One region of the Streptomyces sp. SID5643 genome, then DNA from elsewhere that is predicted to be linked to it. Evidence: riboswitches for the same ligand, from Rfam matches in the RefSeq annotation. Region 1 holds a riboswitch; each other region holds the start of a gene.
The links. A riboswitch is a leader RNA that binds a small molecule or an ion and turns the genes downstream of it on or off. The one in region 1 is predicted to bind cobalamin.
Positions count from the first base shown of each region.

Region 2: another riboswitch for cobalamin. It lies ahead of GTY56_RS12785 (ribonucleoside-diphosphate reductase subunit alpha); the one in region 1 lies ahead of GTY56_RS01280 (ABC transporter substrate-binding protein).
Region 3: another riboswitch for cobalamin. It lies ahead of GTY56_RS14605 (cobalamin biosynthesis protein); the one in region 1 lies ahead of GTY56_RS01280 (ABC transporter substrate-binding protein).

Region 1 is NZ_WWIC01000013.1:836-11,244, forward strand. Features, by position in the region: gene GTY56_RS01240 (DapH/DapD/GlmU-related protein) at 1-656, shown strand, start outside; gene GTY56_RS01245 (DMT family transporter) at 665-1,522, opposite strand; gene GTY56_RS01250 (cupin domain-containing protein) at 1,621-2,193, shown strand; gene GTY56_RS01255 (YbaK/EbsC family protein) at 2,237-2,794, shown strand; gene GTY56_RS01260 (cation diffusion facilitator family transporter) at 2,959-4,029, opposite strand; gene GTY56_RS01265 (ArsR/SmtB family transcription factor) at 4,093-4,452, shown strand; gene GTY56_RS01270 (4-hydroxybenzoate 3-monooxygenase) at 4,454-5,677, opposite strand; gene GTY56_RS01275 (CoA-binding protein) at 5,806-6,234, opposite strand; cobalamin riboswitch at 6,314-6,503, shown strand; gene GTY56_RS01280 (ABC transporter substrate-binding protein) at 6,574-7,590, shown strand; gene GTY56_RS01285 (iron chelate uptake ABC transporter family permease subunit) at 7,587-8,639, shown strand; gene GTY56_RS01290 (ATP-binding cassette domain-containing protein) at 8,636-9,433, shown strand; gene GTY56_RS01295 (hypothetical protein) at 9,539-10,255, shown strand; gene GTY56_RS01300 (SixA phosphatase family protein) at 10,252-10,409, shown strand, end outside.
Region 2 is NZ_WWIC01000101.1:36,031-46,439, forward strand. Features, by position in the region: gene GTY56_RS12775 (GlxA family transcriptional regulator) at 1-640, opposite strand, end outside; gene GTY56_RS39905 (hypothetical protein) at 734-976, shown strand; gene GTY56_RS12780 (ribonucleotide-diphosphate reductase subunit beta) at 889-1,896, opposite strand; gene GTY56_RS12785 (ribonucleoside-diphosphate reductase subunit alpha) at 1,896-4,259, opposite strand; cobalamin riboswitch at 4,384-4,519, opposite strand; gene mctP (monocarboxylate uptake permease MctP) at 4,657-6,285, opposite strand; gene GTY56_RS12795 (DUF3311 domain-containing protein) at 6,282-6,548, opposite strand; gene GTY56_RS12800 (GntR family transcriptional regulator) at 6,692-7,456, opposite strand; gene GTY56_RS12805 (extracellular solute-binding protein) at 7,769-9,049, shown strand; gene GTY56_RS12810 (carbohydrate ABC transporter permease) at 9,121-10,110, shown strand; gene GTY56_RS12815 (carbohydrate ABC transporter permease) at 10,107-10,409, shown strand, end outside.
Region 3 is NZ_WWIC01000112.1:27,820-38,228, forward strand. Features, by position in the region: gene cobN (cobaltochelatase subunit CobN) at 1-2,302, opposite strand, end outside; gene GTY56_RS14600 (cobyric acid synthase) at 2,299-3,807, opposite strand; gene GTY56_RS14605 (cobalamin biosynthesis protein) at 3,809-4,762, opposite strand; cobalamin riboswitch at 4,866-5,004, opposite strand; gene GTY56_RS14610 (hypothetical protein) at 5,135-5,356, opposite strand; gene GTY56_RS14615 (inorganic phosphate transporter) at 5,391-6,632, opposite strand; gene GTY56_RS14620 (class II aldolase/adducin family protein) at 6,917-7,660, shown strand; gene GTY56_RS14625 (alpha/beta fold hydrolase) at 7,743-8,870, shown strand; gene GTY56_RS14630 (hypothetical protein) at 9,128-10,409, shown strand, end outside.

The DNA of each region.
Region 1 (10,409 bases):
CAGGTACCAGACTCGCCTTCCCGCTCGGCACGGTCTTCGGCGAGCCCTGGATCCACCTCGGCTCCTACTGCATCATCGCCGAGCAGGTCACCCTCACCGCGGGTCTCATGCCCGACCTCGACCTCGGCCCGGACCCGATCCTGCGCATCGGCGACGGTGTCGTGCTCGGCCGCGGCAGCCACGTCATCGCCGACACGACGGTCACGATCGGCAACGACTGTTACTTCGGCCCGTACGTCTACGTCACGTCCACGAACCACTCCTACGACGATCCGCACCAGCCGATCGGCAAGCAGTGGCCGCGGATGGAGCCGGTGGAGATCGGCCCCGGCTGCTGGATCGGTACCGGAGCGGTGATCCTGCCGGGCGCCCGGATCGGGCGGAACGTGGTGGTGGCCGCGGGCGCGGTCGTGCGGGGCGCGGTGCCCGACCACGCCGTGGTGGCGGGCGCACCGGCCCGCGTCGTACGGCGCTGGACACCCGCCGACGGCTGGCAGCCACCGCTGCGCACCCCGGCGCCGGTGCCGATACCGGACGGCGTCACCCCCGAGCAGCTCAGCGCGCTGGCGGACCTGGACGAGGAGACGGCGGCCCGGCTGGCCGAGCTGGACGAGGAGGCGGCGGCCGGGCTCGCGGAGCTGGAGCCGGGTTCCTGACGGACCGGTCAGCCCGACGCCAGCAGCACCGTCCCCACCAGGGCCAGTCCGGCCCCCGCGGCCTGCACCGCCCGCAGCCGTTCGCGCAGCACACCCCGTGCGGCCACGGCCGTCACCACCGGGTACAGGGAGGCCAGCACGGCGGCGACCGTCACCGGGCCGTGCTGCGCCGCGATCGAGTACGTGCCGTTCGCGGCGACGTCCGCGAGACCGACGAAGGCGAGGGCGGGCAGGGTGCGCCAGGGGAAGCCGTCCGCCGGGAGGGCCGGCCCGCCGCGTCGCACCGACACGAACAGCGCGAGACCGCCGGCGGCGACGTTCGTCACCCGCTGCACGAACAGGGCGAGGAACAGGCCGGTCAGCGTCGTCGACGCCTCCGCGATCAACGCCATCACCGCGCCGAAGCCGAACGCCGCGAGCAGGGTCAGGACGATCGCCTGGCGCTGGACGGGGGCGCCGCGGAAATGGGGGCCGCCGGCGAGGCAGACTCCCGCGACGGCGACCAGGATGCCGACGAACTGCAGCAGGCCCGGACGCTCGCCCAGCAGGAGGCCCACCCCGACCGGCACGGCCACACCGATGGATCCCAGCGGCGAGACCACGCCCATCGGGCCCAGCGCGAGCGCCTTGTAGAACGCGAGCATCGCCACCGGCCCGACCAGCCCGGCCGCCACGGCGAACCACAGCTGCGGCCCGGCCTCGCTCCAGCCCCCGGTCGCCACCACAAGGGCGCCGAGCACCACCACCGCGATCGACTGCGAGACCACGACCACCGTGAGCGCGGGGGTGCGCCGGGTCAGCAGACCGCCGCCGAAGTCGGCCAGTCCCCACAACAGGCTGGTGGCCAGGGCGAAGAGCGCTGTCATGGTGGCGGATACCTCGCAGTACAGTTCAGTGCACGATCAGGTCAACCACACCATAGTGCAGTCGACTGCACTGTGTCATACATAATATTGGACGGAATGTGTCGGACCTCGACCTGTTGACCCAGTCCCTGGCGCGGAGCGTCAAGCACTGGCGCGCGGTGCGCGGCTTCACCCTGGACGTGCTCGCCGCCCGGGCGGGTGTTAGCCGCGGTATGCTCATCCAGATCGAGCAGGCCCGTACCAACCCCAGCCTCGGCACCGTCGTCAAGATCGGCGACGCACTCGGCGTCAGCATCACCACCCTGCTCGACTACGAGCAGGGCCCGAACGTCCGCATCGTCCCGGCCGAGCAGGCCGTACGGCTGTGGCACACCGACGCCGGCAGCTACAACCGGCTCCTGGCGGGCACCGAGGCGCCCGGCCCGCTGGAGATGTGGGACTGGCGGCTCATGCCCGGCGAGAGCAGTCCGTCGGACCCGCACCCCGCCGGCACGACCGAACTGCTGCACGTCACGGCGGGCGAACTGACCCTCACCGTCGACGGCGTCGAGCACCGGGTGCCCGCGGGCGCCAGCGTCCACTTCGAGGCCAACGTCCCGCACGTCTACGGCAACACCGGCGAGGAGCCCATGGAGATGGTCATGGCCGTCTCGGTGCCGCCCGTGGCCTGAGACGCCCGGGACGCCGCCGGTGCGCCGTTGTTAGCGTGCGGCCATGCGCTCACCCATCGGACACTTCGACAACGCCCGCCCGGCCCCCGTCTGCCTCGACGAACTCACCACCCCGGTCGCCGACGCCGTACGCCACTGGTCCGGCAGCGTCCCGGCCGAGCAGATCGTCTACGTCGACACCGACCCGGAGTGGGCCGACACCGCCACCTTCGTGGAGCACTACGGGCAGGACCTCCTGGAGCGGTCGGCGAACTGCGTGGTCGTCGCGGGCAAGCGGGGTGGCGAGTCCACCCTCGCCGCGTGCGTCGTACTGTCCACCACCCGGGTCGACGTCAACGGCGTGGTGCGTCGGCAGCTCGGTGCCCGCAAGGCCTCCTTCGCCTCCATGGACACGGCCACCGGCGAGACCGGCATGGAGTACGGCGGCATCACCCCGCTCGGCCTGCCGGACGGCTGGCCCGTCCTGGTGGACGCGGCCGTCGTCGACCTGCCGTACGTGCTCGTCGGCAGCGGCCGGCGACGCGGCAAGCTGCTGGTCCCGGGCAAAGCGTTCGCGGAACTGCCGGGCGCCGTGGTGCTGGAGGGGCTCGGGGTCTCCTGAGCCAGGGGGTGTTTTGGAAGTCCCGCACAGCACCCGCGGCGCCCGGCACGCACCCTCGCCGCACCGGCCAAAGGCCCAGGTAGCTCCGCTACGAGGGCCTTCATCCCGCACGCCGAGGGCACGCACCGAACACCGCGGGGACCGCACTGGACCTCCAAGCACCCCTAGGTCGCGCTGTGGTGGGCCAGGGGGAGATGGGGGTCGCTCTCGCCCGGGGCCGGTTCCGGATCCGCGTGCACCAGGGCCGCGGTCAGGCGCGGTACCGCGTGCAGCAGCGCGTGTTCGGCGTCCACGGCGATGCGGTGGGCCTCGCGCACCGTCGCGTCACCGTCCACCACGACCGCCACCTCGGCACGCAGCCGGTGACCGATCCAGCGCAGCCGCAGCTCACCCACCCCGCGCACCCCGGGCACCCCGGTCAGCGCCCGCTCGGCCCGGTCCACCAGGGCCGGGTCGACGGCGTCCAGCACCCGGCGGAACACCTCCCGGGCCGCGTCCCGCAGGACCAGTGCGATGGCCGCGGTGATCAGCAGCCCGACGACCGGGTCCGCCCGTTGCCACCCGAGGGCGGAGCCTCCGGCGCCCAGCAGCACGGCCAGCGAGGTGAAGCCGTCGGTACGGGCGTGCAGCCCGTCGGCGACCAGCGCCGCCGAGCCGATCGAGCGGCCGACGCGCATGCGGTAGCGGGCCACCCACTCGTTGCCGGCGAAGCCGACGAGGGCGGCCACGGCGACCGCCGGGACGTGCTGGACGGGGCGCGGATCCAGCAGCCGGTCCACGGCCGTCCAGCCCGCGAAGGCCGCGGACGCCGCGATCGTCAGCACGATCACGAGACCGGCCAGGTCCTCGGCCCGCCCGTAGCCGTAGGTGAAACGGCGCGTGGCCGCGCGCCGTCCCAGCACGAAGGCGATCCCGAGCGGGACGGCGGTCAGCGCGTCCGCGGTGTTGTGCACCGTGTCCCCGAGCAGCGCCACGGACCCGGAGACGGCCACCACGGCGGCCTGGGCCAGCGCCGTCACGCCGAGGACGGTGAGCGAGACCCACAGCGCCCGCATGCCGCGGGCGGAGGACTCCAGAGCGGAGTCGACCTTGTCGGCCGTCTCGTGGGAGTGCGGGGCGAGGAGGTGACCCACCCGGTGGCGCAGGCCGCGCCGGTGCCCGCGCCCGTGGGTGTGGTCGTGTGCGTGCCCGTGGGTGTGGTCGTGCTCGTGCGGGTGCTCGTGCCGGTCGCTCACGTGGATCCCCTTCCGGTGCGCGCGAGAGTGGACGTACCCGCGCCCGGGCGCCATTATGTGCGTATGAGCGCACGCATGCACCTGTCATCTGCGCATGATGCGCATCCGCGCAGCCCCGGCGAGGAGCAGCTGGTCCTCGCGGCGGAACTCCTCGCCCTGCTCGGCGACCGCACCCGGCTCGCCCTGCTGCACGCGCTGACCGGAGGAGAGGCCGACGTCACGTCGCTCACGGAGGCGTGCGGGGCGGCCAGGCCGGCCGTCAGCCAGCACCTGGCGCGACTGCGTCTCGCCGGTCTGGTGAGCACGCGCAAGGAAGGTCGCCGGGTGATCTACTCGCTCCGCGACGGCCATCTGCGCCGGCTCGTCGACGAGGCGCTGAACGTGGCCGACCACCGCCTCAGTGACCGCCCGCCGCACGACTGAGTCAGTACCGCGGGGCCGTCCCCAGGTACTGCTCGGCGAAGGCGGCGGCCGCCGCCGGCGAGGTGAACAGGCGGCGCAGCCGGGCGAGCGTGGTGCCCGCGCGGAACGGATCGCCCGCCGCCGTGCCGTGGTACACCTCGGACAGCCACTGCGAGAACTCCTGGTAGTCCCACACCCGCCGCAGACACGCCTGCGCGTAGCCGTCGAGGCCGCTGCCGTCACCGGTGGTCAGCCGCGCGACCAGGGCGTCACCGAGCAGGAAGGCGTCGTGCAGGGCGAGGTTCATGCCCTTGGCGGCGATCGGGGCGACCAGATGGGCCGCGTCACCGGCGAGGAAGAGCCGGCCGTGCGCCATCGGCTCGACCACGTAGTCGTGCATGTCCAGCACGCGCTTCTCGATCAGCCGGCCCTCGGTCAGTGGCGGCACGCCGGCCGCCCCGAGCCGCTCCCGCAGCTCCGCCCAGACGCGCTCGTGCGGCCAGTTCCCCACGTCGTCGCCCGGCGGGCACTGGAGGTAGTAGCGGGTCACCTCCGGGCTGCGGGGCATCTGGCCGGCGAAGCCGCGCGCATGGCAGCCGAAGAGCACGCAGTCGGTGGACGGCGGTGCCTCGGCGAGCAGGGCCAGCCAGCCGATGCCGTAGTCGTGCCGCGCGATCCGGACCCGCTCGGGCGGGAGCGAGGCCCGGCTCACCCCGCGCGCCCCGTCACAGCCGGCGACGAAGTCGCAGTGCACGACCTCGGGTTCGCCCGTCTCGGGGCAGGTGTACGACACCCAGGGCCGGTCGCTGTCGAGGTCGTGGATCCGCACGTCACGGACCCCGAAGCGGATGGGCCCGCCCCGGACGTCGGCATATTCGCGTACCAGGTCCGTCACCAGCAACGGCTGCGGATAGACGAAGTGATGACTGCCCGTCAGCTCGCCGTAGGGGAACCGGTACCGCTCGCCGTCGAAGCGGAACTCGCACGCGGTGTGCAGTTCCGCACGGTCCAGCAGGTTGCGGGCGAGGCCCCGCTTCTCCAGCCCGCGCACGGCCCATTCCTCGATGACCCCGGCACGGGGCCGGTGTTCGATGAAGTCGCGGGTCTCCGTCTCCAGCACCAGGCAGTCCACGGACGCGGCCCGCAGGATGTTGCCGACGGTCAGACCGGCGGGACCGGCGCCCACGACAACGACCGGGAAGCGTTGCCGGGCGCCGGATTCGGCGGACGGAAGGGGGCGCGTCATGCGCACATTATGGAGGCGGCCTCAGTGGACGGGCACTGCCTCGACCGCCACCTCCTCGATGCTCCGCTCGATCTCCCCGGCCCCGGAGGCAGGGGAGCGTCGGGCAAGCCCTTGCGGGTGGGAACGCTTCAGGATTCCTGTACCCGGTGAGGAGACAACCGCGGGATCTCGATCGCCGGGCAGCGGTCCATCACCATCTCCAGGCCCGCCGCACGGGTCCGGTCGTACGCCGCCTCGTCGACGACACCCAGCTGGAACCAGACGGCCTTCGCGCCCTTGGCGACCGCCTCGTCCGCGACGGCACCGGCGAGGTCGCTGTTCACGAACACGTCGACGACGTCCACCTCGAAGGGGATGTCGGCCAGGCTCGCGTACCCCTGCTCCCCGTGCACCGTCTCCGCCTTCGGATGCACCGGCACGACGCGCTTGCCGAAGCGCTGGAGCACGGCGGCCACCCCGTACGCCGCCCGCTGCCGGTTCGACGACAGGCCCACCACGGCCCAGGTGTCGCCGAGCTCGGTGAGGATCCTGCGGACCGTTGCCTCGTCGCCGTACACGGCGGCCTCCTCGTCAGTCGTGGACGCACTGCTCTGAGGGCAACGATGCACGACGCGCGGTGATTCCCGGGCGCCCCCGTGATAGCTTGCCGAGGCCAGTCGAACCCATGTACGTGGGTCAGGGAATCCGGTGCGAATCCGGAACTGACGCGCAGCGGTGAGGGGGACGGGCGGGGCCTCGGCCACTGGACTCCCACGCGGACGTCCGGGAAGGCGCTCCGACCCGGGTGAACCCGAGTCCGAAGACCTGCTGGCGGCCCCCGCGGCCACGTGCGGCGGGGGAGCACCGTACGACCGGGCTCCGCGCATGGGCCCTCGACGCCTGAGGACTGGTTCTTCGTGCCCCTCGCCCGACCCGCCCGTGCCGCCGCGCTGCTCGCGGCCGGCTCCCTGCTCCTGACCGGCTGCGGTGGTGCCGCGTCCACCGACGGCAAGGCCGCCGTCACCCTCACCAACTGCGGGCACGACGTCCGGGTGGCGGCCCCGCCGCGGCACGCCGTCTCCCTCAACCAGGGAACCACCGAGATCCTGCTCTCCCTCGGCCTGGCCGACCGTCTCGCGGGCACGGCCACCTGGACCGACCCCGTGATGAAGGGGCTGGAGAAGTCCGAGGCCGAGGTGCCGCGCATCGCCGACAACAACCCGTCCTTCGAACGCGTCCTGGACACCGAACCCGACTTCGTCGCCGCGTCCTTCGTCTCCACCCTCGGCAAGGGCGGCGTCGCCACCCGGGAGCAGTTCGAGAAGCTCGGCGTCCCCACCTACGTCTCCCCGTCCGACTGCGCCGGCAAGGACAACTCGGGCGGCGGCGACGGCGCCCGCGACAAGGCCCTGGGCATCGACACCGTCTACGGCGAGGTACGCGACCTCGCGACGGTGTTCGGGGTGGAGAAGCGCGGCGACACGCTCGTGGCTTCCCTCCGGCAGCGCCTGAAGAAGGCCACGGCGGGCACCGACGCCTCCGACGTCACCCTCCTCTACTGGTTCGCGAACTCCGAGTCGCCCTACATGGCGGGCTGTTGCGGAGCACCCGGCATCATCACCAGGGCCCTCGGCGCGAAGAACGTCTTCGACGACACGCACGAGGAGTGGCCGCAGATCAACTGGGAGACGGTCGCCGACCGCGACCCCGACGTCCTCGTCATCGGCGATCTGACCCGCAAGTCCCAGACCGCCGAGTCGGCCGCGAAGAAGATCGCCTTCCTGGAGTCCAACCCCGTCACCAGGACCATGGACGCCGTCCGCCACAAGCGGTACGTGCTGCTCAGCGGGCAGGCCATGAACCCGACCATCCGCACCGTCGAGGGCGTGGAGCAGGTGGCCGCGGGGCTGCGCCGGTTCGGGCTCGTGAAGTGACCGCCGGGAGTGCAACGGGCGCCACGGCCCGGCCCCGGCGGCGGACCGGGCTCGCCCTCGGGGCGGCCGGGGCGGTCGCTCTCGTCGCCTCCCTCGCCGTGGCCATCACCATCGGTCCCGCCGACATCCGGGTCGCCGACGTGTGGTCGGTCGTGGCCGCCCGGCTCGGCCTCGGCAGTTCGGAGCTGGCACCGATCCGGGACGGGATCGTCTGGCAGCTGCGGCTGCCCCGCACCCTGCTCGCGGCCGTGTGCGGAGCCGGACTCGCCGTCTGCGGGGCGGTGATGCAGTCGCTGCTGCGCAACCCGCTCGCCGACCCCTTCGTGCTCGGTGTGTCCTCGGGAGCTTCCACCGGAGCGGTCCTCGTGGTCGTGCTCGGCGCCGGCGGCGGCGCCCTGTCGGTGTCCGCCGGCGCCTTCCTCGGCGCCCTGCTGTCGTTCGCGCTGGTGCTGCTGCTCAGCCACACCCTCGGCGGCACCACCGACCGGGTCGTCCTCGCGGGCGTCGCCGCCATGCAGCTCTTCTCGGCGCTCACCTCGTTCGTCGTGATGACCTCAGCCGACGCCGAGACGACCCGTGGCGTGCTGTTCTGGCTCCTCGGCTCGCTCGGCGGCGCCGGCTGGACCGACGTGTGGCTGTGCCTGGCCGTGCTGGCCGTGGCGCTGGTGGTGTGCCTGTCCTACGCCCGTACGCTCGACGCCTTCGCCTTCGGGCAGGACGCGGCGGCCGCGCTCGGGGTGTCCGTCGCCCGCACCCGCCTGGTGCTGCTGTGCGTCACGGCCCTGCTCACGGCCGCGCTCGTCAGCTCGGCGGGCGCGATCGGCTTCGTGGGACTGGTCCTGCCGCACGCCGCCCGGGCCCTGACCGGCCCGGGGCACGCGCGGCTGCTGCCGGTCACCGCCCTCGCCGGAGCGGTGTTCCTCGTGTGGGTGGACACCGCCGCCCGGACGGTCCTCGAACCGCAGGAGGTTCCGGTGGGGGTCGTGACGTCGCTGATCGGCGTGCCGGCGTTCGTGGCGGTGCTGTACCGGACGCGGAGGGCACGGTGAGCGGCCCGGGTGCACCGGCGCGGGCGGGGCTGCGAGCCGACCGGGTCAGCCGCCGCGCCGACGGGCATCTGATCCTGGACGGCGTCGCCCTCGCGCCCGAGACCGGCTCCACGGTCGGCGTCCTCGGCCCCAACGGCTCCGGCAAGTCCACCCTGCTGCGGCTGCTGGCCGGGCTGCTCACACCGACCTGCGGAGTCGTCACTCTCGACGGCACACCGCTCGGCGATCTGCCCCGCCGCACGGTCGCACGCCGCCTCGCCGTCGTCGAGCAGCAGTCGGACACCCAGGTCGAGCTGACGGTCGAGGACGTCGTGCGGCTCGGCCGCGTCCCGCACCGCCGCGCCTGGACACCCGCCACCGACGACGACGAGCGAGCGGTGCGCGCCGCCCTCGAACGCACGGGCCTCGACGAGCGTTCCGGCCGGCTCTGGCACACCCTCTCCGGCGGCGAACGCCAGCGGGTGCAGATCGCCCGCGCGCTCGCCCAGGAGCCCCGCGAGCTTCTCCTCGACGAGCCCACCAACCACCTCGACATCCACCACCAGCTCGACCTGCTCACCCTGGTCGCGGGCCTGCCGGTCACCACCGTCGTCGCCCTGCACGACCTCAACCTCGCGGCGACGTACTGCGATCGGGTCGTCGTGCTGTGCGCGGGGCGGGTCGTGGCGGGAGGCGCCCCGGGCGATGTCCTCACGGCGGAACTCATCGCGGAGGTGTACCGGGTGCGGGCCGCCGTCAGCCGCGAAGGGCCCGAGGGGCGGCCTCATGTGCGGTTCCTGGGCACGCTGGCCTGAGAGATGGCGAGGCCGGGCCCGCCACGGGTCGGGCCGTGGCGCCACGGCGGCCGGAAAACGCCGAGCCTGCCTGCGTGGGGCCGTCGGCCCGCCTACGCTCACCTCGTGCTGCGCATCATCGACGCCCGGACCGGCGAGCCGGTCGACCCCGCCCCGGCCCGCCGGGGTCTGACCCGTGTCGAGGTGCACGCGTCCGGCTCCGGCACGACGGACCTGCGGGTGCTGCTCGTCGGGGACCTGCTCGTCAGGACCCTGGAACTCGGCGGCACACCGGTGTGGGCGCTGCTGACCGGCGGCCGCCGGCAGGCCGAGCTGCGCGCCGGCGCCGCGACGCTCGGCATCCGCCCCTTCGAGGACAGCCCCGACGTCGGCGCCGGTCTGGGCGAGGCCCAGGTCGTCCATGTCACCGCCGAGGGCCGCAGGGCGCCCGACGGGGTACGGATCGCCGTCGCGTCCGTGGAGCCGGATCCGCCGGCCCCCTGCGACCCGGCAGCCCTGCGCCTCGCCCTGCTCTCCCGTCACCACAGCGCCCCCATCCGGCTGGATGCGGCCGGGCTCGACGACGCCCGTGCCACCCTCGCCCGCTGGCGCGGCGCGGTCGCCCGCTGGGCACGGCAGCCCTCACGTCCGGTCCCCGACACCGTGCGGGGCAGGCTGCGCGACGCCTGGGAGGACGACCTGGACGTCCCCGGTGTGCTGGACGTCCTGCGTCATGTCGAGACCGAACCGGACCTGGCCGACGGCGCCCGGTTCGAGACGTACGCCTACGCCGACCGGCTCCTCGGCCTCGACCTCACCAGCGATCTGGGAGCCCCGTCATGATCGAACGCGCCGGAGCAGGCCCGCTGCGCCGTCTGGTCGTGCTGCGGCACGCCAAGTCCGCCTGGCCCGTGGACGTCACCGACCACGAACGCCCCCTCGCCCCGCGCGGCCGCCGGGACGCCCCCGCGGCCGGGCGGGCCCTGGCCGATGCCGA
Region 2 (10,409 bases), on a different contig from region 1:
TCGTGTCGCCCTCGGGGTGGGGGAGCGGGCGCTCGATGTACTGGGCCTGGCCGCCGTCGCGGTGCGGCGGCACCACCATGCGCCGGGCGATCTTGTTGGCGACCTCGGAGCCCTGCTCCTTGCGCACCAGGTGCAGGCAGGCGTCGATGCCGGCGGCCGTGCCGGCGGAGGTGATCACCGGGTCCTCGTCGACGTAGAGCACGTCCGGCTCGACGATCACACGCGGGTACTGCCGGGCGAGGTCCTTGGCGTGCTTCCAGTGCGTGGCGCAGCGGCGGCCGTCCAGCAGCCCGGCCGCGGCCAGCACGAAGACGCCGGAGCACACGCTCAGCACCCGGGCGCCGCGGTCGACCGCGCGGCGCAGGGAGTCCAGCAGCTCCGGGGGAAAATCCCGGGACGCGTAGGTGTGGCCGGCCGGTACGGCGATCAGGTCGGCCGTCTCCAGCCGCTCCAGGCCGTGCTCGGCCTGGAGCGAGAAGCCCGAGTTCATGCGCAGCACCGGGCCCTCGGCCGAGGCGACGGCGAAGTCGTAGACCGGCAGGCCCTCGTCGCTCCGGTCGGTGCCGAAGACCTCGCACACCACACCCAGTTCGAAGGGGTTCACGCCGTCGAGCAGGGCGACGGCCACGTTCTGCAGCATGCCTCCAGTGTGCCCCGCCGTTGGCAGTAATTCGAGGGTCTACGGCAGTCCTGCCACTGACGGTAAGGAGCCATCGGCGCGACAGTGGTGTCCATGAACACGAACCAGATCGAAGCACTCATCGGAATGACCGCCACGCTGGGGATCCTGGTCCTCCTGATCCTCCCGTCCGTGATCGGCCTGGTGCGCGAGCGGCGCATCGACCGTCGGATCAGGGAGGCTCAGGAGGCCAGGGAAGGCGTACCGGCTCAGAAGTCCTCGTCCAGGTCGACGGTGCCCTCCACCGCCACCTGGTACGCGGAGGGCCGCCGCTCGAAGAAGTTGGTCAGCTCCTGAACCCCCTGGAGCTCCATGAAGGAGAAGGGGTTCTCGGAGCCGTAGACCGGAGCGAAGCCGAGGCGGGTGAGCCGCTGATCGGCGACGCACTCCAGGTACTGCCGCATCGACTCGGTGTTCATGCCCGGCAGGCCGTCCCCGCACAGGTCGCGCGCGAACTGCAACTCGGCCTCGACGGCCTCCCGGAGCATGTCCGTCACCTCCTGCCGGAGCCGGTCGTCGAACAGCTCGGGCTCCTCCTTGCGGACGGTGTCGACCACGTCGAAGGCGAACGACATGTGCATCGTCTCGTCGCGGAACACCCAGTTGGTGCCGGTGGCCAGGCCGTGCAGCAGGCCCCGGCTGCGGAACCAGTAGACGTACGCGAAGGCGCCGTAGAAGAACAGGCCCTCGATGCACGCCGCGAAGCAGATCAGGTTGAGCAGGAAGCGACGCCGGTCCGCCTGGGACTCCAGGCGCTCCAGCTTCTCGACCTCGTTGATCCACTTGAAGCAGAACCCGGCCTTCTCGCGAATGGACGGGATGTTCTCCACGGCCGCGAAGGCCGCCGCGCGGTCCTCCGGGTCGGGCAGATAGGTGTCGAGCAGCGTCAGGTAGAACTGGACGTGCACGGCCTCCTCGAAGAGCTGGCGGCTCAGGTAGAGCCGCGCCTCGGGGGAGTTGATGTGCTTGTACAGCGTCAGCACCAGGTTGTTCGCGACGATCGAGTCGCCCGTCGCGAAGAACGCGACCAGCCGGCCGATGAGGTGCTGCTCCGCCGGTGACAGCTTGGCCAGGTCGGCGACGTCCGAGTGGAGGTCGACCTCCTCCACGGTCCAGGTGTTCTTGATGGCGTCCCGGTAGCGCTCGTAGAAGTCCGGGTAGCGCATGGGGCGCAGGGTGAGTTCGAAGCCGGGGTCGAGAAGGTTCTGGGTGCTCATTACTGGCAGGCCTCGCAGGACTCGGGGTTTTCCAGGGAACAGGCGACCGCTTCGGGGTCGGGGGCGGTCTGCGCGGGGACGGTGGCCTGGGCCTTCGCGGCGCGGGCGATGCGGGTCGCCGGGCGCGAGCGCAGGTAGTACGTCGTCTTCAGCCCGGACTTCCAGGCGTAGGCGTACATCGAGGAGAGCTTGCCGATGGTGGGCGTCTCCAGGAACAGGTTCAGGGACTGCGACTGGTCCAGGAACGGAGTCCTGGCCGCCGCCATGTCGATCAGGCCGCGCTGCGGGATCTCCCACGCCGTGCGGTACAGGGCGCGCACGTCCTCGGGGATCCAGGCGAAGTCCTGCACCGAGCCGCTGGCCTCGCGCAGGGCCTCCCGGGTGCGGGCGTCCCACACGCCCAGCCGCTTCAGCTCGTCCACCAGGTAGGAGTTGACCTGGAGGAACTCGCCCGACAGCGTCTCGCGCTTGAACAGGTTGGACACCTGCGGCTCGATGCACTCGTACACGCCCGCGATGGAGGCGATCGTGGCGGTGGGGGCGATGGCGAGCAGCAGGGAGTTGCGCATGCCGGTCGTGGCGACGCGCTCGCGCAGGGCCGCCCAGCGCTCCGGCCAGGTCAGCTCCACGTCGTAGTGGTCGGGGTGCAGCACGCCCCTGGCCGTACGGGTCTTCTCCCAGGCGGGAAGCGGCCCGTTGCGCTCGGCGAGGTCGGCGGAGGCCTCGTACGCCGCGAGCATGATCCGCTCGGCGATACGGGTGGAGAGGGCCTTGGCCTCCGGCGAGTCGAAGGGCAGCCGCAGCTTGAAGAAGACGTCCTGGAGGCCCATGGCCCCGAGGCCGACGGGACGCCAGCGGGCGTTGGAGCGGCCGGCCTGCTCGGTCGGGTAGAAGTTGATGTCCACGACCCGGTCGAGGAACGTCACGGCCGTGCGGACGGTCTCGTCCAGCCGTTCCCAGTCGAGATCACCGGTCGATGTGTCGACAAAGGAACCCAGGTTGACCGAGCCGAGGTTGCAGACCGCGGTCTCCCCGTCGCTGGTGACCTCCAGGATCTCCGTGCAGAGGTTGGAGGAGTGGACGACGTGGCCGGGCTCGGCGGTCTGGTTGGCGGTGCGGTTGGCGGCGTCCTTGAAGGTCATCCATCCGTTGCCGGTCTGCGCGAGGGTGCGCATCATGCGGCCGTACAGCTCACGGGCGGGCAGGGTCTTCTTCGCGAGGCCCTTCGCCTCGGCCGCCCGGTACGCGGCGTCGAACTCCTCGCCCCACAGGTCGACCAGCTCGGGCACGTCCGCGGGGGAGAACAGCGACCACTGCGCGTCGGTGTTCACGCGGCGCATGAACTCGTCCGGCACCCAGTGCGCCAGGTTCAGATTGTGCGTGCGGCGGGCGTCCTCGCCGGTGTTGTCGCGCAGCTCCAGGAACTCCTCGATGTCGGAGTGCCAGGTCTCCAGGTAGACCGCGGCGGCGCCCTTGCGGCGGCCGCCCTGGTTCACGGCGGCGACCGAGGCGTCGAGGGTCTTCAGGAACGGGACGATGCCGTTGGAGTGGCCGTTGGTGCCGCGGATCAGGGAACCGCGGGCGCGAATGCGGGAGTACGCGAGCCCGATGCCGCCGGCGTGCTTCGACAGCCGGGCCACCTGGTGGTACCGGTCGTAGATGGAGTCCAGCTCGTCCTTCGGGGAGTCGAGGAGGTAGCAGGACGACATCTGCGGGTGCCGGGTGCCCGAGTTGAAGAGGGTGGGGGAGGAGGGGAGGTAGTCGAGGCGGCTCATGAGTCCGTAGAGCGCGGCGACTTCGTCGACGGAGCGGCGGGTGTCGTCCTCGGCGAGACCGGCGGCGACCCGCAGCATGAAGTGCTGGGGCGTCTCGACGACCTTGCGGGTGAGCGGGTGACGCAGCAGATAGCGGCTGTGCAGGGTGCGCAGGCCGAAGTAGCCGAAGCGGTCGTCGGCGCCGGTGTCGACGAGCGCGTCGAGCCGGGCCGCGTGCAGCCGGACGAACTCGGCGGTGCGGTCGGCGATGAGGCCCTCGCGGTGGCCCACCGCCACGGACTCGGTGAAGGACGTGACGCCCTGCGAGGCGGCCTCCTCGCGGATGCCGATGGTCAGCAGCCGGGCGGCCAGCCGGGAGTAAGCGGGGTCCTCGGAGATCAGACCGGCCGCGGCCTCCGTCGCCAGCTCCCGCAACTCGCTCTCGTCCGCCTGTGCGGACCGGCCGCGCAACGCCGCGGCGGCGACCCGGCCGGGCTCGGCGTCGGGAAGGTCGGCGGTCAGCTCGGTCAGGGTCCGCAACAGCGCGGCACCGGGGGCGTCGTGCTCTTCTTCGCTGGCTGAGACCGGTTCGGCTGGCGCGATGGTCACGTGGGGCTCTCCCTCGCTCGGCACGGGGGCCTCGTCGAGGGCAGGGGGCAGTACGCGAGCGCAGGCGGCGTCGCGTCCACCGGCCCATTCCACGAGGCCCGGACGTCGGGGCACCACGGCCGGGTGGCCGGGTGCGCTGTCGGCAGGTCCTCGGACTGACGCTTGTGCACGAAACATGCACAAGTACACCGTTGCGGGACAGTTCCGGATTCGCACCGGATTCCCCTGCGGCGGCAGCGAGCATGAGCATACATCTTGTGTCGGGTTCCGGTGGCACCCCCAGATGTTGTGTCGCGGTGGTGTCAGAGCGTCAGCTTTACGTGACAGCGGGCCGCCGTGACGCTTGGTCACGGCGGCCCGCTGCGGGGTGTTCGTGGAGGGCCCGGGGGCCCTGGGATCAGTGTGCGGATCCGGCGGTCGCAGGCGGGAGTTCCACCTGGACTCCGGGGTCGCCCGCGTCCGCCGTGTAGTCCTCCGGCTTGGTCTCGTCGATGCCGTCGGGGGCCTTCAGGGCCCTCAGGACGAAGGTCAGGACCACCGTCACCACCACGTTCAGGACGAACGCCGTGAGGCCGATGTAGCCGATCTCCCCGATACCCGGGATCTCCTTCGCGGAGCCGCCGAAGTGCTTCTGGGTCGGGGAGGCCACGCCGTACGCGGCGACCGTGCCGTAGACCATGCCGACCGCCCAGCCCGCGAGCAGGGCCCAGCGGTGGAACCAGCGGGTGAACAGGCCGCCGACCAGGGCCGGGAAGGTCTGCAGGATCCAGATGCCGCCCAGCAGCTGGAAGTTGATGGCGACCGTCTTGTCCATGGTGAGGACGAAGGCCAGGGCACCCACCTTCACCAGCAGCGACACCAGCTTGGAGACCTTGGTCTCCTGCGCGGGGGTGGCGTCCGGCTTGATGAAGTCCTTGTAGATGTTGCGCGTGAAGAGGTTCGCGGCCGCGATGGACATGATGGCCGCGGGCACCAGCGCGCCGATGCCGATCGCCGCGAACGCCACGCCCGCGAACCAGTCCGGGAACATCGTCTCGAACAGCTGAGGGATCGCCAGCTGCCCGTTCTGCACCTTGATGCCGGCCGCGATCGCCATGAACCCGAGCAGCGCCAGCAGGCCCAGCATCAGCGAGTACAGCGGCAGGATCGTGGTGTTGCGCCGGATCACCTCACGGCTCTTCGAGGACAGCGTCGCCGTGATCGAGTGCGGGTACATGAAGAGGGCCAGCGCGGAGCCCAACGCCAGCGTGGCGTACGTCCACTGGCCCGGCTCCGCCGGTGTCAGCGCACCGCGCGGCGCGCCCGTCGCCGGGTTGGTCTGGCTGTACGCCTCACTGGCCTTGGCGAAGATGTCGTCGAAGCCGCCCAGCTTGATCGGGATGTAGATGATCGCCACCGCGATGACGATGTAGATCAGCGTGTCCTTCACGAACGCGATGAGCGCGGGGGCCCGCAGACCCGACGAGTACGTGTACGCCGCCAGCACGCCGAACGCGATCAGCAGCGGCAGGTCCTTGATGAACCAGTTGGTGTTCTCTCCGCCGCCGACGCCCATCACGTCCAGCACGGCCTGGATGCCGACCAGTTGGAGCGCGATGTACGGCATCGTCGCGAGGATGCCGGTGAGGGCCACGGCCAGCGACAGGCCCTTGGAGCCGAAGCGGCCGCGCACGAAGTCGGAGGTCGTGACGTAGCCGTGCTTGTGGGACACCGACCACAGGCGGGGGAGGAAGGTGAAGATCAGCGGGTACACCAGGATCGTGTACGGCACCGCGAAGAAGCCGGCCGCGCCCGCCGCGTAGATCGCCGCCGGCACGGCGACGAAGGTGTACGCCGTGTACAGGTCGCCGCCGAGCAGGAACCAGGTGATCCAGGTGCCGAACGAGCGGCCGCCCAGGCCCCATTCGTCGAGGCTGTGCTCGTTCTCGGCCTTGCGCCAGCGCGCGGCCAGGAAGCCCATGACCGTGACGGCCAGGAAGAAGAAGATGAAGACGCCGAGCGCGACGCCGTTCACGCCGTCCTTCACTGCGACGCACCGCCCTTCGCGGCCGAGCGGGCGCGCTGGTCACGCTGCCAGAGCTTGTAGGCGATCATCGTCAGGACGGTGGAGATGAGCACCCACGCCATCTGGTACCAGTAGAAGAACGGGATCCCGATGAAGACCGGGTCGGTCTTCGCGTAGGAGCCGACCCACAGCATGGCCACGAACGGCGCTATGAGGCAGACGGCGATGACGACGCGCACGGGCGTCACCACCGGCCCTCTGCTGACTTCCGGTGCTTGCGACATCAGGCGGCTCCGTCCCCTTGGTGATCACCTGTAGTGCGCAGGCAATCTAGGTCAGGGTGCGGCGACAGCGGAACCCCTCGTCCGCAATGCGGTACCCAACCGAAACCCGGCCTCAGCAGCGCCGTAAGCGCTGGGTGCCGCCGCTAGTCGACGGGCCGCTTCAGGCGGGCCACGAACTTGTAGCGGTCCCCCCGGTAGACCGACCGCACCCACTCCACCGGCTGGCCCTCCCGGTCGAGGGAGTGGCGGGAGAGCATCAGCATCGGCAGGCCGACGTCCGTGCCGAGCAGGCCGGCCTCGCGCGGGGTGGCCAGGGACGTCTCGATGGTCTCCTCGGCCTCCGCGAGGTGGACGTCGTAGACCTCGGCCAACGCCGTGTAGAGGGACGTGTACTTCACCAGCGAACGCCGCAGCGCGGGGAAGCGCTTCGCGCTCAGGTGGGTGGTCTCGATGGCCATCGGCTCGCCGTTGGCCATGCGCAGCCGCTCGATGCGCAGCACGCGCCCGCCGGGCGTGATGTCGAGCAGCCCGGCCAGGCGGTCGTCGGCCGTGATGTAGCCGATGTCGAGCAGCTGAGAGGTCGGTTCGAGGCCCTGGGCGCGCATGTCCTCGGTGTAGGAGGTCAGTTGCAGCGCCTGCGAGACCTTCGGCTTGGCGACGAAGGTGCCCTTGCCCTGGATGCGCTCCAGCCGGCCTTCGACGACCAGTTCCTGGAGCGCCTGGCGCACGGTCGTGCGCGAGGTGTCGAACTCGGCCGCCAGCGTGCGCTCGGGCGGGACGGGCGTGCCCGGTGCCTGCGTCTCCGTCATGTCGAGCAGGTGCTTCTTCAGGCGGTAGTACTTGGGCACGCGCGCGGTACGGACGGGCACCCCGTTCTCGTTCTCCGCACTGCTGACGTCGGTGCTCATGCTCCGCCTTCCCGGCTCGGTCTGCCGACACGATCCCACTTGTATACCGTCGGCGCCTCTTTTGGTCTAGTCCACCATTCCCTGTGGTCTACCCGCAGTATGCCGTGCCGGCCGGGGTTTTCGCTGGCTTCTTACTTAAAGGTTCCTGCATATGTAGGTCGCATAACGGCTGGTCAGGGCTGTATCGGGAGCCTTGACAGGCTTCGTGGTCCGGTCCAAGCTCTGCGTACTGGTCTACACCATTGGTCCAGGCCCGGCCCCACGCCCACTGCGGGGAGCCAGGGGGGTTGTGGGATCCCTGAGGAGGGTGGCGTGAAGCGCAAGCTGATATCCGCGATCGGTGTCGCGGGCATGATGGTCTCCATCGCGGCGTGCGGGGGCGAGGGTGACGGGGGTTCCGACAAGGGCGCGGACGCCAAGGAGCTGACCGTCTGGCTCACCGTCGACGCCCAGAACAACTGGCCCCAGCTGGTGAAGGCCGCCGACGCCGCGGTGCAGAAGAAGCACCCCGGCCTCAAGATCAACCACGAGTACTACGGCTGGCCCGACAAGAACGCCAAGCTCGACGCCGTCCTCGCCACGGACAAGGCCCCCGACGTGGTCGAGATGGGCAACACCGAGATGCTCGGCTACATGGTCAAGGGCGCCTTCGCCCCCCTCGACCAGGCGAAATTCGACAACTCCGACGCCTGGCTGGACGGCCTGAAGGCGTCGGTCACCTACGAGGGCAAGACCTACGGCGTCCCGTACTACGCCGGCGGCCGCGTCGCCAACTGGCGCAAGGACGTCGCGGCGTCGGTCGGGGTGAAGTCGGCTCCGAAGACGTACAAGGAGCTGACCGCCGCCCTGGACAAGATCCAGAAGAAGCAGGGCGACAAGTTCAGCGCCTGGTACCAGCCCACCCGCGACTGGTACGCGGCCATGTCCTTCGTCTACGACGCCGGCGGCGCCATCGCCACCGAGTCGGGCGGTCAGTGGAAGGCCTCCCTCTCCTCGCCCGAGTCCCTCAAGGGCCTGAAGGAGTTCAAGAACGTCGTCGACTCGTACATGCACGGCGACAAGACCAAGGACGAGTCCGACCGCTACATCGTCTACGGCCAGGGCAAGTCCTCCATGATCTTCGCCGCCGCCTGGGAGGGCGCCACCGCCGAGGACCCGAAGAACGACAAGACCGGCAAGCTCAAGGGCAACCTCGAGAACTTCGTGATGCCCGGCCCGTCCGGCAAGAACATGCCCGTCTTCCTGGGCGGCTCCGACCTCGCCGTGCCGGTGAAGTCCGACGCGCAGGCCCTGGCCGCCGAGTGGATCAACGCGTTCGCCGGCTCCTCCGGGCAGAAGGGCCTGATGGCCAAGGGCAACCTGCCCAACAACAAGACGGACCTCGCCACGCTCAAGAACGACCCGAAGACGGCCGTCCCCGCCACCGCGGCCGAGTCCAACTGGTTCGTCCCGATGGCCCCCGGCTGGGGCCAGGTCGAGAAGGCCCAGATCCTGCAGACCATGCTGCAGAGCATCGGCACCGGCAAGAAGTCCGTCGAGGCCGCCGCCAAGGAGGCGGACGCCGCGATCGACAAGGTCATCAACACCAAGTGACCTTCGGGCGGGGCCCCACCCGGTGGGGCCCCGCCGTCGTCAAGACCTGAGGGACCGCCGAGGAGCGCGCGATGAGTGCCGCAGACACCCACACCCCTGCCAAGGTGCCGCCACCGCGGCAGGCACCCCCGCCACCCCCCGACAGCCGGCGGCCCCGCGGGCAGCGCACGTCGGGCGGGGCCGCGGTCCCCTGGCTGCTGCTCGCGCCCTGCCTGCTGATCCTCGCCCTGGTCATGGGCTATCCGCTGGCCCGCCTGGTCACCCTGTCCTTCCAGAAGTTCGGACAGTCCCAGCTGTGGGGCTTCCAGCCGGCCGAGTCGGTCGGCTTCGACAACTTCGCCAAGGTGCTGGGCGACGGCGAGTTCTGGGCCGTCGTCCTGCGCACGATCGTCTTCGCGGCCGGTGCCGTCGTCTTCACGATGGTGATCGGGATGGCCCTCGCCCTGCTGCTCCAGCGGGTCTCCGGCTGGCTGAAGGTGCTCATCAACATTGTGCTGGTGGCCAGTTGGGGCATGCCGGTGATCGTGGCGACCACGGTCTTCAAGTGGCTCTTCGACTCCGACTACGGCGTCTTCAACGCGCTGCTGAGCAAGCTGCCCGGTGTCGACATGGTCGGCCACAACTGGTTCGCCAGCGGACCCGAGGGTCTGGCCGTGATCATGCTGCTGGTGATCTGGGGAGCCGTGCCGTTCGTGGTCATCACGCTCAGCGCCGGTCTCACCCAGGTCCCCAAGGAGCTGGAGGAGGCCGCCCGCCTGGACGGCGCCGGCTCCTGCGGCGTCTTCCGCTATGTCACCCTGCCCGTCCTCAAGCCGATCATCGTGATGCTCACGACCCTGTCGGTCATCTGGGACATGGGCGTCTTCCCCCAGGTGTTCGTCATGCGCAACGGCCACCCCGAGCCGGAGTTCCAGGTCCTCAACACCTACTCCTACGACCGGGCCTTCGTCGTCAACGACTACGCCCAGGGTTCGGCCATCGCGCTGATCACCGTCCTGCTGCTGCTCGGTGTGGTCGCCGTCTACATGCGGCAGATGCTGAAGATCGGAGAGGTCGAATGAGCACGCTCGCCGGAGCCGGCCGCCGTAAGTCGCGGCTGGGCTGGAACCTCCTCGGCCTCCTCGTCTTCGTCACCGCCGGCTTCCCCCTCTACTGGATGCTCAACACCGCGTTCAAGCCCGCCAAGGACGCCATCGACGCGGACCCGAGCCTTCTGCCGACCGGCATCACCCTCGACAACTTCACCCGGGCGCTGGACATCGCCGACTTCTGGGGCCCGGTCGGCCGCAGCATGGTGGTGTCGCTGGCGGTGGTCGTCATCGGCATGGTGGTCGGGCTGCTGGCCGCGCTCGCCATCTCC
Region 3 (10,409 bases), on a different contig from region 1:
GTTCGGTGCCGAGCACCTCCCGGACCAGCGGCGCGCTCCCGTCGACCGCCCAGCCGCGCTCCTCCATGCCCTCGGCGATCCGCCGGCACAGCTGCTCCAGCAGGTCGATGGCGTCGGCGGCGCTGCGGGCCGGGCCGTCCACCAGGTCCGTCAGCTCGACGGGCACCTTCACCGGAGCGCCCGGCTCGGCCAGCAGCTCCTTCTCCACCAGCCCGAAGTGCTGCGCCAGCGACGCCCGCAGGCCCGGCAGCGCGTTGGCCTGGCCGCCCCACACCTGCGAGGCGCGCAGCACGGCCAGCACGAGGTTGACGCGCGGTTCACCGACCGGCCCGCCGCCCAGGATGTGCAGGCCGTCGCGGATCTGCACGTCCTTGATCTCGCACAGATAGCCGTCGATGTGCATGACGAACTCGTCGAACTCCGCGTCGTCCGGCTGCTCGTCGACGTGCAGGTCGTGGTGGAGCTCGGCGGCCTTCACCAGCGTCCAGATCTGGGCGCGCACCGTCGGGGCCTTCGCCGGGTCCAGGTCGGAGACGAGCGCGTACTCGTCGAGGAGCTGCTCCAGCTTGGCCAGGTCGCCGTAGGTGTCGGCACGGGCCATCGGCGGCACCAGGTGGTCGACGACCGTGGCGTGCCCGCGCCGCTTGGCCTGGGTGCCCTCGCCCGGGTCGTTGACGATGAACGGGTAGACCAGCGGCAGGTCCCCGAGGACCGCGTCCGGCGCGCAGCCGCCGCTGAGCCCGAGGCCCTTGCCGGGCAGCCACTCCATGGTGCCGTGCTTGCCCATGTGGACGATGGCGTCGGCGCCGAAACTGTTCTCCAGCCACCGGTAGGCCGCCATGTAGTGGTGCGACGGCGGCATGTCCGGGTCGTGGTAGATCGCGATCGGGTTCTCCCCGAAGCCGCGCGGCGGCTGGATCATCACCACGACGTTCCCGAACTGGAGCGACGCCAGCACGATGTCGTCGCCGTCGACGTAGAGGCTGCCCGGCGGCTCGCCCCACGCCTCCGTCATGGCGTCCCGCAGCTCCGGGTCGAGCTTCTCGAACCACGCCCGGTAGTCCGCCAGCGGCACCCGCGCGGGCGCGGCGGCCAGCTGCTCCTCCGTCAGCCACTCCACGTCGTGCCCGCCGGCGTTGATGAGCCGGTGGATCAGCTCGTCCCCCTCGTCCGGGTGCCCCTCGACGACGTACCCGGCGTCCCGCAGCGCGTCCAGCACCCGCACCGCCGAGGCCGGGGTGTCAAGACCGACCGCGTTGCCGACCCGCGAGTGCTTGGTCGGGTACGCGGTGAAGACCAGCGCGAGCTTCTTCTCGGCGTTGTCCTTGTGCTTCAGCCGCGCGTGCCGGACGGCGATACCGGCGACGCGCCCCGCACGCTCCGGGTCGGCGACGTAGACGGGCACGTCGTCCGGGCCCTGCTCCTTGAAGGAGAACGGCACGGTGATCAGGCGCCCGTCGAACTCCGGGATCGCCACCTGCATCGCGGCGTCCATGGGGGAGAGGGCGGCGTCCGAGCCGGCCCAGGCCTGCCGCGACGACGTCAGGCACAGGCCCTGGAGCACGGGGATGTCCAGTTCGGCGAGGGCGCCGATGTCCCAGGCCTCCTCGTCACCGCCCGCCGAGGCCTGCGAGGCGTGGGTGCCGCCGGCCGCGAGGACCGTGGCGACCAGGGCGTCGGCCTGCCCGAGGATCTCGTACAGCCCCTCGTCCGCCCCGCGCAGCGAACCGCAGTACACGGGCAGCGCGTTGGCGCCCCGGGCCTCGATCGCGTCGCACAGGGTGTCCACGAAGGCGGTGTTGCCGCTCAGCTCGTGGGCCCGGTAGAAGAGCACGCCGACGGTCGGGCGGCCCTCCACGCGGGTGCGCTCGCCGTGGACGCCGTACTCGGGCATCTTCCGCGGCTCGACGAACCCCTCGCCCGTCAGCAGCACGGTGTCGGAGAGGAACCGGGCGAGTTCGGTCAGGTTCTCCGGCCCGCCCTCCACGAGGTACTTCAGCGCCTCCGCGACGACTCCGGCCGGGACGGACGACTCGGCCATCAGCTCCGCGTCCGGCACGGCCTCGCCGCCGAGCAGCACGGTCGGGATGCCGGAGGCCTTCAGCGCGGCGAGCCCGTCCTCCCAGGCCCGCTTGCCGCCGAGCAGCCGGACGACGGCGATGGACGCGCCGTCCAGCAGGGCCGGAAGCTCCTCCCGGACGTCCACGCGGGTCGGGTTGCCGATCCGGTAGTCGGCACCGGAGGCGGCCCGGGCCGCCAGCAGGTCCGTGTCGGCGGTCGACAACAACAACACAGTGCTCATGCGGGTGCTCCCGGTGGAATGAAGGGCAGTCCTTGCGGCGCGCCGGACTCGATGAGCCGCCACAGCGCGTCGGTGTCCGCGTGCTGTTCGATCAGGTCGCCGAGCCGGTCGAGCTGCTCCTCGCGCAGCGCGGCGAACGAGGTGTCCGGCGCGGGCACGAAGCGGCGGCCCGCGGCGGCCGCCACCTCGCGCAGAAAGGCCCGCCGGAAGCCGTCCGACTCCAGCGAGCCGTGCCAGTGCGTGCCCCAGGTCTGGCCGACCCGGCAGCCGTCCAGGAAGGGAGTCCCTCCCGTGACGTCGGCGACCCCGTGGTGGATCTCGTAGCCCTCGACGTGCTCATCGAGGGCCTCGCCCTGCGGCCGGGTGAGGGTCTTCTCGCGGGCGAACCGCACCCGCACGGGCAGGATCCCGAGCCCGTCGACATGGCCCCGGCGGCTCTCGACGTCGTCCTCGATGTGCTCGCCGAGGATCTGGAAGCCGCCGCAGATGCCGAGCACGGGCCGCTGCTCGGCGGCCCTGCGGACCAGGGCGTCGGCGAGCCCGCGCTCGCGCAGCCACTCCAGCGCCCGGACCGTCCCGCGGGTGCCGGGCACGATGACGAGGTCGGCGTCGGACAGCTCCTCCGGCCGGTCCACGAACCGCACCACGACGCCCGGCTCGGCGGCCAGGGCGTCCACGTCCGTGAAGTTGGACATCAGCGGCACGGCGCAGACCGCGACGCGCAGCACGTCCTCGCCGACGGGCGGGGCGACGACGGACTCCCGCACGGCCCCCCGCAGGGAGACCCTGAGGCCGTCCTCCTCGTCGATCCCGAGCCCGTGCCGGAACGGCAGCACGCCGTAGGTGTGCCGCCCGGTGAGCCCGTGCAGCATGTCCAGGCCCGGCTCCAGCAGGGAGACGTCCCCGCGGAACTTGTTGACGAGGAACCCCGCGACACAGGCCTGGTCCTCCGGCGACAGCAGCGCCACCGTCCCGAAGAACGAGGCGAACACACCGCCCCGGTCGATGTCGCCGACGACGAGCACGGGCAGCCCGGCGTTCCGGGCGATCCCCATGTTCACGATGTCCGTCCGCCGCAGATTGATCTCGGCGGGAGAACCGGCCCCCTCACAGATCACCGCGTCATACGTGCCCCGCAACTGCTCCAGGCAGTCCAGCACCGTTCCGAGCAACTGCTGCTGCCGCCCGCCGTGGTAGCCGCGCGCGCTCAGCTCCCCGACCGGCTTGCCCAGCAGCACGACCTGGCTGCTCTGCTCGCCGCCGGGCTTGAGCAGCACCGGATTCATCAGCGCGGTCGGCTCGATGCGGCAGGCCTGCGCCTGCATGGCCTGCGCCCGCCCGATCTCGGCCCCCTCCGTCGTCACGAAGGAGTTCAGGGACATGTTCTGCGCCTTGAAGGGCGCGACCTTCACGCCCTGCCGCACCAGCCACCGGCAGATCCCGGCGGTCACGACGCTCTTGCCGGCGTCGGAGGTGGTGCCGGCGACCAGAAGCCCACCGCTCATGTCATTTCCCCCTTCTCGATGCCCGCGCGCTCATCAGCAACCGCGCACCGGCGCACACCCCGAGCGCGAGCCACGTGACGCGCTTCGACAGCCGCACGGCCCGCTCGACGTCGTGCGTACCGACGGCCCGTCCCCGTGTGTTCAGCATGGGCCGGTGCTCCACCCGCCCGCCGTACGACAGCGTCCCGCCGAGCCGCACCCCGAGCGCCCCGGCGAACGAGGCCTCCACGGGCCCGGCGTTGGGACTCGGATGCCGCACCGCATCGGCCCGCCAGGCGCGCACGGCCCCGCGCGGATCCGGTCCGGCCAGCACCGCGAGTACGGCGGTCAGCCGCGCGCCCGGCCACCCCGCGAGGTCGTCCAGCCGCGCGGAGGCCCACCCGTACCGGCGGTACCGGGCCGACTTGTGCCCGACCATGGCGTCCAGGGTGTTGACGGCCCGGAACCCGAGCAGCCCCGGCACCCCGCCGACGGCCCCCCACACCAGTGCCCCCACCACCGCGTCGGAGGTGTTCTCGGCGACGGACTCGACCACGGCCCGGGCCATGCCGGCGGCGTCGAGGGCCTGCGGGTCCCGCCCGCACAGATGCGGCAGCCGCGCCCGGGCCGCCTCGACGTCCCCGGCCTCCAGGGCCTGCCCGATGGTCCGCGCCTCCCGGGCGAGTGAAGTCCCCCCGACGACGGCCCAGGTGGCGGCGCCGGTCAGCGTGACGGAGGCGACGGGGGACGTCCGTACGGCCCGCGCGGCGACGGACCCGAGGGCGACGGCCCCTCCGGCACACACGGCGGTGTGCAGCGCGCCCCACCCTCGGTGGTCCCGCCACAGCACCCGTTCCACGGCACCCGCGGCCCGCCCGAACGCGGCGACCGGATGCCCCCGGCGAGGATCACCGAGCAGCCGGTCACCGATCAGACCGGCGGCGGCACCGTACGCGAAGACGCGACCGGCACCCATGGGCTCAGCCGGCCAGAAGGGCGGGCGGGGGTGGGGTGGTGAACCTCGATCGGCAGCCGCGCATGGCGATATGTGTCCTCACTCAGGGTGTCCACGCCCTGGTTCGACGAGACCGGCGGTGAGAGTTCCTGGCTCCCGGGGATCACTACCCCGGTGACAGTGGCGGGACCGCGCCGGACTCGCACCGGCTTCCTCTCCTGCCGCCGTATTGGCCCCGGCAGTCCACCACGGCCGCGAACCGCCGTCAACTTGCCGTTGACCTGCGAGGGGAGAGTGTGGAGAACCCCACACCGGCCCCTGTGCACACACGACGACCGGGCGGCACGGGAGTCAGGTCCCGTGCCGCCCGGCGGACGATGTGCGGTCGGGCCGTCAGGCCACGATCAGATAGATGCCGTACCCGACGGCTGCCGCGCACGCCGCGAAGCACGCGTAGGCGCCGGTGACCGCGAGGCCCGCGGACCCGCCCTGGGCCACCGCCCGCTCGCGGCGGGACAGACCGGTGATGCCGAGGGTGAACAGGGCTACGAGAGCCACGGTGACCACGAGGCTGACGCCGAACACGGAGCCGAGGGCCGCCCAGTCGATCTTCATATCGGAGACTCTTCCTTGTTGCCGGTGGGCGGGGTCAGACCGTGGTGGTCGTGGAGGCCGTCCGCTCGGCGGTGGCCTGGGCGGGGAACGACGGCACGGACTCCGCCGGCGTGCCGGCCGGCGGCGGCGTGACCGCGGCCATCGCCGTGGTGACCACGCCCGCGGGCTCGGCGTCGTCGGTGTCGTTGACGTTGGTGTGGTCGACGATCTCCCGCCGCGACACCTTCCAGATGGCCGCGCTGGACGCGACGAGGAAGACGGCCACCACCGCGGTGCCCCAGGCGCCGAAGCCGGTGACGTACTCGGCGAGAGCGCCCACCAGGGCCGCCGCCGGCAGGGTCAGACCCCAGGCGACGAACATCCGCGTCGCGGTCGACCAGCGGACGACACCGCCCTTGCGGCCGAGCCCCGCGCCCATCACGGCGCCGGAGACGGAGTGCGTCGTGGAGAGGGAGAAACCGAGGTGCGAGGAGGCCAGGATGACCGTGGCCGCGGAGGTCTGGGCGGCGAAGCCCTGCTGCGGCTGGAGGTCGGTCAGGCCCTTGCCCATGGTGCGGATGATGCGCCAGCCGCCCAGGTAGGTGCCGAGCGCGATCGCGATGCCCGCGGAGAGGATGACCCACATGGGCGGGTCGGAGTCGGGGGCGAGGGTGCCGCCGGCGACCAGGGCGAGGGTGATGATGCCCATCGTCTTCTGCGCGTCGTTGGTGCCGTGCGCCAGGGAGACCAGGCCCGCCGACGCGATCTGGCCGGCCCGGTAGCCCTTCCGGGACGCCTCGCCGTCGGCCTTCTTGCCGAGGGAGTACGTCAGCCGGGTGGCCAGCATCGCCGCGATGCCCGCGACCAGCGGGGCGGCGATCGCCGGGATCAGGACCTTGGTGACCAGCACGTCACCGTGCACCGCCCCGACGCCCGCCGAGGCGATCGTGGCGCCGATCAGACCGCCCATGAGGGCGTGCGAGGAGCTGGACGGCAGACCGACCAGCCACGTCAGCAGGTTCCAGAGGATCGCGCCGACCAGGGCGGCGAAGATGACCTCGGGCCGGATGCCGGCCTCGTCGACGAGGCCCTTGGAGATCGTGTTGGCGACTTCGACGGACAGGAAGGCGCCGACCAGGTTGAGGACCGCGGACATGGCCACCGCAACCTTGGGCTTCATGGCGCCCGTGGAAATGGTGGTGGCCATCGCGTTCGCGGTGTCGTGGAAACCGTTCGTGAAATCGAACGCGAGTGCGGTTACCACCACAATCGCGAGGATCAGCGAGAAGCTTTCCATTTACCCAGGCAATCGTTCGAGGTCGTTGGCGGGACGACCGTAGGCAACCTGAGTGAACGGAAGATGAACTGGGGAGGGCGCAGGGGTGACCGCACAGGGGGTCGGGGCGACGCCCCTCGACGGCCGCTCCGGCGCCCGGTGGGCAGGCGCCCCGCGCGGTACCCCGTCAGCTGATCGAGTGACCCGTTGAAGGGGTTCTGCTCACCCGGCAGGATTCCGCCGCCGTCGCCCCTAAGGGCCCCCGGCCGGCAGCGCGTTGAGCCCCCGCCTGGCAGGATCGCGGCATGGCTGAGCAGCGAGGTGACGAGCGAGGCGGCGAGCGGGGCACGGGGGGCGCCCGGGAGTACGGACGGGAGGCGGGGGAGCCGCGGCGCAGAAGCGCGCGCCCCGAGGAGGCGCACGCCTGGGAGGACCTCGTCGCGGCGGCCCGCCGGACGGTCGCGGACGGACTCGTCGTCGGCACGTCCGGCAACGTCTCCGTGCGCGTCGGGGACACCGTCCTGGTCACACCGTCCGGCGTCCCCTACGACCGGCTGACCCCGGACGACGTGACCGGCGTCGGCCTCGACGGCCGGCAGGTCCTCGGCACCCTCGTCCCCACCAGCGAGCTGCCCATGCACCTCGCGGTCTACCGCACCACCGGCGCCCGGGCCGTCGTCCACACCCACGCCGTCCACGCGACCGCCGTCTCGACGCTCGTGAGCGAACTCCCGCTGATCCACTACATGGCCGCGGCGCTCGGCGGCCCCGTCCGAGTCGCCCCGTACGCCACGTACGGCACGGACGAGTTGGCCGAGAACATGCTCCGCGCCCTCGACGGCCGCTCCGGCTGCCTCCTCCGGAACCACGGCACCGTCACCCACGGCACCACCCTCGATCAGGCATACGACCGCACCGCCCAGCTGGAGTGGATGTGCCGCCTGTGGCTGACCGCCTCCTCGGTGCCCGGCCAGGCACCGAGCCTGCTGTCGCGGGAGCAGCTGGCGGAGGTGGAGGAGCGCCTGCGCGGATACGGCCAGCGGGGCTGAGCCGTCCCTGCGGCCGCCGCGGACGTCACCCCGCCGCTCCGCCCCACTGGTCGCCCGCGGAACCGGCCGGGACACTGGAGCCGTGCGCACTGCCAAAGCGACGGCCGCTGCCGTCACCGCCGTCATCGGCGCCGGTGCCGCCGCGGTGGCCGCCGGCCGGCTCGCCAGCGACGCCGCGCTCAAGGCGCCCCCCGGCAGGCCCCTGCCGACCGAACCCCGGCTCACCGTGCACGGCACCGCCGCCGGGCGGATCAGCCTCACCCGGGACCTCGCCGCCCTGCGCCCCGGCCGCTACGGCCTGTCCGGCAACGGCTCGCACGCGGTCGTCGGCCCCGTCCTGACCGGCGCCCCGCACCCCGTCGACACCGTCGTGCGCCGCCTGGAGAGCGTCACCCACGGCACGCTGAAGCCCGGTGACAAGGTCTGGCTCACGCCGAACGTATACGTCGGCAACCCGGATGCCGCCCTGGGACTCGAACACGCCGACGTCGACGTCCCCGGCGAGCTCGGCGCCCTGCCCGCGTGGTTCGTGCCGGGCAAGCGGGACACCTGGGTGATCGCCGTGCACGGCCTGGGCGCCACCCGCGAACTCGCCATGAACGTCATGCCGTTCCTGCACCGCAACCACTTCCCGGTGCTCGCCCTCGCCTACCGCGGCGACCTGGGCGCACCCCGCCCGCCCGACGGCCTCAGCCACCTCGGCGAGACCGAGTGGCGCGACCTCGACGCCGCCATCCGCTACGCCGTACGCCACGGAGCACGCCAGGTCGTCCTGCACGGCTGGTCCACCGGCGCCACCATGGCCCTGCGCGCCGCCGCGCACTCGGGGCTGCGCGCCCGTGTCTCCGGGCTCGTCCTGGACTCCCCGGTGCTCGCCTGGGAGACCACCCTGCGCGCCCTGGCCTCGGCCCGTCGCACCCCGGGGGTGCTGCTGCCCCTCGCGGTCCGGGCCGCCCAGGGCCGCACCGGCCTGTCCGGCGGCCGTGCCCCGGGCCCGGTCCCGTCCGGCGGGCCGGGCGTCCCGGCGCTCGTCATCCACGGCCCGGACGACACCGTCGCCCCCTGGCAGCTCTCCCGCCGGCTCGCCGACGCCCGCCCCGGCACGGTCGCCCTGCGCACCGTCCGCAACGCACCCCACGGAGCCATGTGGAACGCCGACCCGGAGGCCTACGAGGAGGCCCTGCGGCGCTTCCTGACACCCCTCATGTGACGCCGTTCCCGCCCACGCGCCGGCGCGGCATCCCGTTCCGGCGTCTCACGCACCCCCCGTTCACGCCCCCTTCGCCCCGTCGCAACCGCATTCCGCCGCCCCTTGCGCCGACCGGTCGCGAGGATTCCGTTTAGCGTCGTACCACTGGCCGGTTCCCGGCCCTCGACCACTCCCGGGAACCGGTGCGTTGGCCATCCCCGTCGCCCGCCGTGACATTCCGTTTGGGTTTTCGGACCGTCAACCGGAAGACTGCACCCGTGACGTCCCGTATCCCGCGCGACTCCAGGCTTCGACTCGTCCGCCCGCGACCCCTGGCCGCCGCCCCACCAGCGATGAACCAGCGGCGCTCGCGCCGCCCCGCACCACGCCCCCCGGAGGGCACCCCGGCACCGGCGGAGCTGGCCAGAATGGCTCGCTCAGGTCTCGCCGACGCGGCCCGCGTCGCCCGCTGGGCCGACGCCGCGCTCGGCCCCGGCCGGGACAGCGCCACCGACGACGGCAAGGCCACCCTCTCCGACGCGACGGCCGAACGGGCCGCCCGCGAACTGGGCCTGACACCGGCTCAGGTCAGAGCCGACTGGGACACCGCCCGCCTCGCCGGCCTCGTCGAGGTGCACGGCGACAGTGCCCGCTCCGGCTGGCGGCTGCGCGCCTGGGACCGCGACGACAGCGCCGTGCTGCGCGGCTGGGTCGCCCTCTTCGACGCCTGGTCGCTCGCCCACCCGGAGCCCGCGGAGCACGAGCCCGCCGCCGTCGCCGAGGTCGTCTCCGCCATGCCGCAGGCGCTGTCCTTCCTCCAGCTGTCCGCCGGGCCCGTCCCCGTGGAGCAGCTCCTGGACCTCCTGGAGCAGCGCGTCACCGAGCTGCGCACCGCCCGCTGCGAGATCCCCTACGGCCCCCAGCCCGAGCCGCCGGCCGAGCCGGAGCCCACCGACGCCCCGCTCGCCCCCCTGCTCGACTGGGCCCTGCGCGCCCTCGCCTCCGTCGGCGCCCTCACCTACGGCGACGGCCAGGCCACCCTCACACCGCTCGGCAGCTGGGCCGTCTGGGTCAAACTGGAGCAGATCTGCGTCGCCGCGCAGAGCCCCGCCGGGAACATCGAGCAGGCCGCCGACGACATGCTCCGCGGCTGCGCCCAGCTACGCCCGAACGCGGCCCGCGCCGAATACCGCGCCTGGCTCGCCGCCCGCCCCGTCGGCAGCGCCGTCACCGAACTCCTCGGCGCCGCCCGCGGTGAGGACGCCCTGCTGCGCGGCCTCGCCTTCGAGGCGCTGCGCGTGGTCGGCGCCCCCGCCGAGCCGGACGTCCGCGGCGTGCTGGACGAGCCCACGCTCCGGCCGTACGCGCTGCTGTGGCTGGCCGAGCACGACGGCGCCGACCCCGAGGACGCCCACGAGGTCCTCACCCGCGAGGAGGCGACCTGGCTGTGGGTGGACACCGCGGCCGCCGTCGCCGACCACGGGGAGGCGCCGCTGCTGGTGCGTCACCTGGAGTCCGCGGTGCAGCCGACCGTCCCGATGCTCCTGGAGGAGGTGCGCG